DNA from 2 places in the Stenotrophomonas geniculata genome. Region 2 is predicted to be linked to the other one. Evidence: predicted binding sites of a transcription regulator. Region 2 holds the regulator's gene; the other holds the start of a gene.
The links. Region 2 encodes FliA, which starts transcription of late flagellar genes. Its sites were predicted from a motif close to TAAAGTTTNNCNNNCNNNGGCCGATAA; they were not measured.

Region 1: the regulator FliA is predicted to act here: its motif matches at 1,893-1,919, upstream of RI032_RS09065 (GGDEF domain-containing protein).

What each region holds. Positions count from the first base shown of each region.
Region 1 covers NZ_CP140571.1:1,943,924-1,947,330, forward strand. Annotated here, with positions in the region: gene RI032_RS09055 (sulfite exporter TauE/SafE family protein) at 1-71, opposite strand, end outside; gene RI032_RS09060 (YchJ family protein) at 173-565, shown strand; gene RI032_RS09065 (GGDEF domain-containing protein) at 569-1,849, opposite strand; gene egtB (ergothioneine biosynthesis protein EgtB) at 2,000-3,271, shown strand; gene egtD (L-histidine N(alpha)-methyltransferase) at 3,268-3,407, shown strand, end outside.
Region 2 covers NZ_CP140571.1:4,286,154-4,289,560, reverse strand. Annotated here, with positions in the region: gene RI032_RS19835 (protein phosphatase CheZ) at 1-325, opposite strand, end outside; gene cheY (chemotaxis response regulator CheY) at 325-717, opposite strand; gene RI032_RS19825 (RNA polymerase sigma factor FliA) at 775-1,518, opposite strand; gene RI032_RS19820 (MinD/ParA family ATP-binding protein) at 1,515-2,402, opposite strand; gene flhF (flagellar biosynthesis GTPase FlhF) at 2,389-3,407, opposite strand, start outside.

The sequences.
Region 1 (3,407 bases), 2.1 Mb from region 2:
GCATCCACAAGACCGGCGATGAAGGCGATCACCACCAGCCACCACAACTCGGGGGGAACCAGTTCCAGCACGGCGATCAATCAAGGTGGGGGCGCGACAGCATACGCCTGTCCTGTACCGGCGACCCGTTCCGTGCGTGGATCGATCTGTGCAACCCGGCGACAATACGGATATGAGCAAAAAACCTGCCGATCCCTGTCCCTGCGGCCTGCCCGCCGACTATACGGCCTGCTGCGGCCGCTTCCACGCCGGTGAAGCCGCGCCGGATGCCGAGCGCCTGATGCGTTCGCGCTACAGCGCCTATGTGCGGGGCCTGGCCGACTACCTGCGCCAGAGCTGGCACCCGGATACGCGTCCGGCCGAGTTGTCGCTGGATGATGCGCCCGGTCAGCGCACGCATTGGCTGGGCCTGACCGTGCACGAGCACACCGTCACCGGCGCCGACTGCGCTGAGGTCCGGTTCACCGCGCGCTACCGGGTGGGCGGCGGCAGCGCGGTGAAGATGACCGAGCACAGCCGCTTCCTGCGCATCGAAGGCCGCTGGTATTACCTCGACGCGCTCTGAGCCTCAGCCACCGCGTACTGCCAGCACGCCCTGCCCGGCATAGGCGCGCACCTGGTTGCGGCCGCCGTCCTTGGCGACGTACAGCGCCTGGTCGGCAGCCTTGACCACGGCCGTCGGCCGCGGACCGACGCGGGTGTCGGCCAGACCGATGCTTACCGTTACCTGCACTACCTGTCCGCTGCCGCCGCGCCCGCGCTGCTGGCGCCCGGCGTCATCGTCGCGGCTGCGGGTGCTGCGGTCACGCAGCTGCATGCGCGTGTCCTCGATGCTCTGCCGCAAGGCTTCCACGGCATCGACACAGGCCATTGCCGGGCGGTCCAGGAACACCACCGCGAACTCCTCGCCGCCATAGCGGAACGCACGTCCACCATCACCGACCCGCGCCAGCCGCGAGGCCACCAGGCGCAGCACGTCGTCGCCGGTGTCGTGGCCGTGGGTATCGTTGAACGATTTGAAGTGGTCCACGTCCACCATCGCGATGCTGTAGGTGCCGCGTGCCCGCTGCAGGGTCTCGTTGAACGCGCGGCGCCCGGGCAGGCCGGTCAGCTCATCGCGGAAGGCCATGTGGAAGGACTCCTGCAGCATCGCACCCAGCATCAGCAGCAGGGCAGCGCTGCTCAGCGCTGGCAGCAGCACCGGCTGCAGGAATACCCGTGGCAGCATCCACCACAGGCACAGCAGGGCCAGCAGCATCGCCGTGTGCAGCGGCCGCGGATGCCGCCAGGCCTGCCAGCCCAGCGCCGCCGTGGCCAGCAGGAACAGCAGCGCCGGCAGCTGCGCCAGCGCGTTCCAGTCGGCCGGGATCCACGCCCAGTGACGGTTCGACAGCAGATCGTGCATGCCGCGCGGCTGCTGCGTGGCCAGCAGCAGGAAGATCAGCAATGCCGTACCGCTGGCGACGGAGCGCAACAGCAGGTCGTGGCGGCGACGCCCGCGCTCCGGCCACAACGACAGGCCGGCGAACAGCAATGGCAGCCACGCCGAGATGGCATGGAAGCGCAGGGGTGTCAGCGCGCCGACATGGCCGCTGCGCAGGTAGCCGCCCACGTCCTGGTGCAGCAGCGCGAACATGACCGCCACCACCAGCAGCAGGCAGAGCGGACGTACCTGGTGGTAGAGCAGGGCCAGGCCGGCACCGAGGCAGGCCAGCAGCCAGGGCAGGATGCGCTGCGCCGGGCTGGCCACGTCTGCGGTATCCAATGCGGTCCATACCACTACGGCAACCAGCAGGGCGGGCAGCACGAACAGGTAGTGCGCAGGCTGGCGGAGCGGATGCAGGGGCAAGCAGGAATTCCAGCGCGGTGACGACGCGGCCGCAGCATTGCCGTTAGCGGCGTTCGGGGTGGCTTCTTGAATGCGGCAGGCTCATCCATGTGAACGAAGTGACGCTGAACCATGACATTGCACTCACCGTCCAGCGCCGATGCTGCCCACATGGACAGCGTACCCGCCGCCGTCGCTGCCCCGCAGCACGATCTCGCCCACCAGTTCGCACGGGTGCGTGCGCGCAGCATGCAACTGGCCGCGCCGCTCAGCGCCGAGGACGCCATGCTGCAGAGCATGGCCGATGCCAGCCCGAGCAAATGGCACCTGGCCCACACCACCTGGTTCTTCGAACGCTTCGTGCTGGCGGGTTTCACTGCTGCACCGGCGCATGACCCGGCCTGGGATTACCTGTTCAACAGCTACTACAAGAGCATCGGGCCGGCGCATGCCCGGCCGCAGCGTGGGCTGCTGTCGCGGCCATCGCTGCAGCAGGTGCGCGACTACCGCCAGCAGGTCGATGCACAGGTGCAATCGCGGCTGGCGGCAGGCGACCTTGATGAGCAGGCACTGCAGCATCTGCAGTTGGGCCTGCAGCACGAACAGCAGCACCAGGAACTGCTGCTCACCGACATCAAGCATGCGTTCTGGTGCAACCCGTTGCAGCCCGCCTACCGCGAGGACCTGCAGCCTGCCGCCAGCGCTGCCAGTGCGCAGGGCTGGATCGAATCACCCGAGCGCATCGTCACCGTCGGTGCCGCAGCCTGGCCGCAGCACGCCGCCTTCGCCTACGACAACGAATCGCCGGCGCATCGCGTGCTGCTCCCCGCGCATGCGCTCGCTGAGCGTCCCGTCAGCAATGCCGAGTACCGCGCCTTCATCGACGCCGGCGGCTACCGCGAGCCGCGCTGGTGGCTCAGTGAAGGCTGGGCAATGCGTGAAGCCGAGGACTGGCGGCATCCGCTGTACTGGGATGACGCCCTGCAGCGCGAGTACACCCTGGGCGGTTGGCGCGGACTGGATCCGCACGCGCCGGTCTGCCACCTCAGCTACTACGAGGCCGATGCCTTCGCCCGCTGGGCCGGCGCGCGCCTGCCCAGCGAGTTCGAGTGGGAGGCCGCTGCCGCGTCGCAGCCGCTGCGCGGCCATTTCGCCGATGACGATCGGCTGCACCCGCAGGCAGGGCAGGGCCGTGGACTGCGGCAGCTGTTCGGCGATGTATGGGAATGGACCCACAGCGCGTATGGCGCCTACCCGGGCTTCCGCCCCTTCGCCGGCAACCTCGGTGAATACAACGGCAAGTTCATGTGCGGGCAATGGGTACTGCGCGGCGGCAGCTGCGTGACGCCCCGCGGCCATGTGCGCGCCAGCTACCGCAACTTCTTCATGCCACCGGCGCGCTGGCAGTTCTCCGGGCTGCGTCTGGCCAGGGACCTCGCATGAGTACGGTGCAGGATGCGCTGCAGGCGTTGACCGATCTCACCCCCGGCCGCCAGCAGGTCCTCACCGACGTGGTGGCCGGGTTGTCGCGCACGCCCCGCCAGCTGCCGTCCAAATACTTCTACGATGCACGCGGCTC
Region 2 (3,407 bases):
CGCGCAGCTGTTCGGTCAGGCTGCGGCATTCCTCGGCCAGGTCCAGGGTGCGGTGCGTGGCCTGCTCGGTCATCGCCACCACGTGGTCCAGGCGCGCGCAGGCATCGTCCAGTTCCCCGGCTTCGCTCGGCACGGTCGGCAGTTCACCCAGCGCCTGCCCCAGTTCGCGGGCCAGCCGCGAGAGCCCACTCATCATCGGCTGCGTGCGCAGCGCGACCAGTCCGTCGATGCGCTGCCGCCAGGCGGCTTCGTCACCGGACTCGAGTGCGTCCAGGGCCTCCTGCAGGCGCAGGGCGAGGGCGCTCTTGTCGACCGTGGTATCCATCAGGCGCTGGCCGCCAGGCGTTCGAAGATCTTGCCGAGCTTCTCTTCCAGCGTCTGCGCGGTGAACGGCTTGATGATGTAGCCGTTCACGCCGCTCTGGGCGGCTTCGATGATCTGTTCACGCTTGGCTTCCGCGGTGACCATCAGCACCGGCAGGGTCTTCAGCTTGGCATCGGCACGGATCGCCTTGAGCAGCTCGATGCCGGTCATCACCGGCATGTTCCAGTCGGTGACCACGAAATCGAACGGCTGGCTCTGCAGCAGCGACAGCGCGGCATGCCCGTCCTCGGCTTCGGCGGTATTGGTGAAGCCCAGATCGCCCAGCAGGTTCTTGACGATTCGACGCATGGTCGAGAAGTCGTCGACGATCAGGATGCGCATGTTCTTGTTCAAAGCAGAATTCCTTTGTTGTTCATTCCGGACGGCCGGGGGCAGCCGCCTCGGGGATGTTCATTCTTCGAGGCCGGCGTCGGCGGCCTCGAACAGCTTCAGCCGGCCACGCAGGCGCAGTACCGCCTGGCCGTGGATCTGGCAGACCCGCGACTCACTCACGCCGAGCACCGCGCCGATCTCCTTCAGGTTCAGTTCCTGCTCGTAGTACAGCGAGAGCACCAGCTGTTCGCGCTCGGGCAGGTGGCCGATGGCCTTGCCCAGCTCGCGGCCGAACTCGCCGCGCTCCAGCACCTGCTGCGGGGTCGGGCCGCCTTGGGCCACGGTGTCCAGCTCGCCCTGGTCCTCGATGCGCGATTCAAGACTCAGCACCTGGCCACGGGCAGCGTCTTCCATCAGCCGCAGGTACTCGGGCAATGGCATCTCCATCGCGGCGGCCACTTCGGTGGCGCTGGCGGCACGGCCACTGCTCTGTTCCAGGCGGCGGATGGTGGCGGCGGCATCACGTGCACGGCGGTGCACCGAGCGCGGCACCCAGTCGCCACGGCGGATCTCATCGATCATCGAACCGCGGATGCGGATCGAGGCGTAGGTCTCGAACGAAGCCCCCTGGTCGGCGTCATAGCTGCGCGAGGCTTCGATCAGTCCCATCATGCCGGCCTGGATCAGGTCGTCGACCTCGACGCTCGCCGGCAGGCGTGCGGCCAGGTGGTGGGCGATGCGCCGCACCAGGTCCGAATGCTGGGCGATGACCTCGTTGGCCGCCGTGCGCTGGACTTCCCGGTACTGGGCTGCGCCTTTCATGCGGCCACCCCGCGCTGCTTGAGGATGCGTTCGAGGAAGAACTCAACGCCGCCGCGCGGTTCGGTCGGCGCCTGCCAGCGTGCGGTGCGACGGGCAATCTCGGTGATCGCCAGCGCGGCCGGGCTGGACGGGTAGGCCTTTACCACTGGCTGCTGGCGCTGCACCGACAGGCGCAGCCAGTCATCCTGCGGCACACAGCCCAGATAGTTCAGCGAGACATCGGCGAGGAATTTCTCGCAGACCCGGGTCAGCTTTTCGTACAGCACGCGGCCCTCGTTGGGGTCGCGCACCATGTTGGCCACCACCTGGATGCGGTCCACGCCGCGTTCGCGCGACAGCACCTTGATCAGCGCGTAGGCGTCGGTGATCGAGGCCGGCTCGTCACAGACCACCACCACGGTGTCCTGCGCGGCCTGGCAGAAGGTCAGCACGCCATCGGTGATGCCGGCGGCGGTGTCCACCACCATGATGTCCAGTTCGCGTTCCAGTTCGGAGAACACGTTGACCAGGCCGACGTGCTCGGCCGGGGCCAGCTCGGCCATGTGGCGGCGACCGGACGCGGCCGGGACCACCAGCACGCCGTTCGGGCCTTCGACGATGACGTCATCCAGCGTGCAGCGGCCGGCGACCAGATCGGCCAGGGTAAAGGTGGGGTTCAGGCCCAGGATCACGTCGATGTTGGCAAGGCCAAGGTCGGCGTCCAGCAGCAGCGTGCGCTTGCCCATGCCGGCCAGCGCCACGGCCAGGTTGGCCGAAACGTTGGTCTTGCCCACGCCGCCCTTGCCGCCAGTGACGGCAATGGTGCGCACAGGGCCGAGCGGCTCGCTGCGGGTGGCCGACAGCGGGAAGGTCTTGGTCAGCTTGGCGTACTCACGCGACGGCATGGTTCAACTCCGGGTTGCAGGGCATATCGGCCGCGCGGCGCAAATCTTCAAGGCGAAGTACGAGATTGGCCGCACTGGCCCGGTGCAGGTCCTCCGGAACGTCCTGGCCATCGGTCACCCAGGTGATCGGCAGGGCATGGTCCACGGCCACCGACAGGGCGTTGCCGAAGCGGCCGGTCTCGTCCAGCTTGCTCAGCACCAGACCCTGCAGGTTGGCGGCACCGAAGCGGCGGACCACCTCGTCCATGTCGCCGAAGCTGGTATTGGCCGGCAGCACCAGCAGGGTGCGCACCTGGCGGGCGGCACGCAGCCACTGCAGCTGGGCGGCCAGCGCGCGGTCGCGCGGGCCCAAGCCGGCGGTGTCGATCAGCACCAGCTTGTAGTCCTTCAAGCGTTCCAGCAGCTGGTCCAGGTCGGTGCCACTGTTGGCCTCGTGCACCGCGATGCCGAGCTGGCGGCCGTAACCGTACAGCTGCTCGCGGGCGCCGATGCGGGTGGTGTCGGTGGTGACCAGGGCCACATCACGCGGCGCGTGCTTCTCGGCGAAGCGCGAGGCCAGCTTGGCGATGGTGGTGGTCTTGCCGGCGCCGGTCGGGCCAACCAGGGCGATCACGCCGCCTTCTTCCAGCGGGTCGACCGGGGCGATCGGCAGCTTGCGCGAAATCAGCCCCAGCATCAGGCCGCGGCCACGGTGGGCTTCGGTCTCCAGCGGGATCTGCATGGCTACGTCGCGGGCCAGGCCGGCGTCGAAACCGTACTCGTCCATCAGGTCCAGCGCGGTGGCGCGCACCGGGCAGCCACGCAGGCGCTCGTCGGTGAAGCGGTTCATCTCGCGCTCGATCACCTGGCGCATGCCGGCCACTTCCTGGCGCAGCTGGCGGATCTCGGCGTCGTCCTGGGCGACCACGGTCAGCACCGGGGCCGGGGCGAGGGTGGGCTCCGGCGAGGTTTCGATGACGGCGTCGGCCACTGCCGGTTCGCTGGCGGCGATCTCCGGCTGTGCTT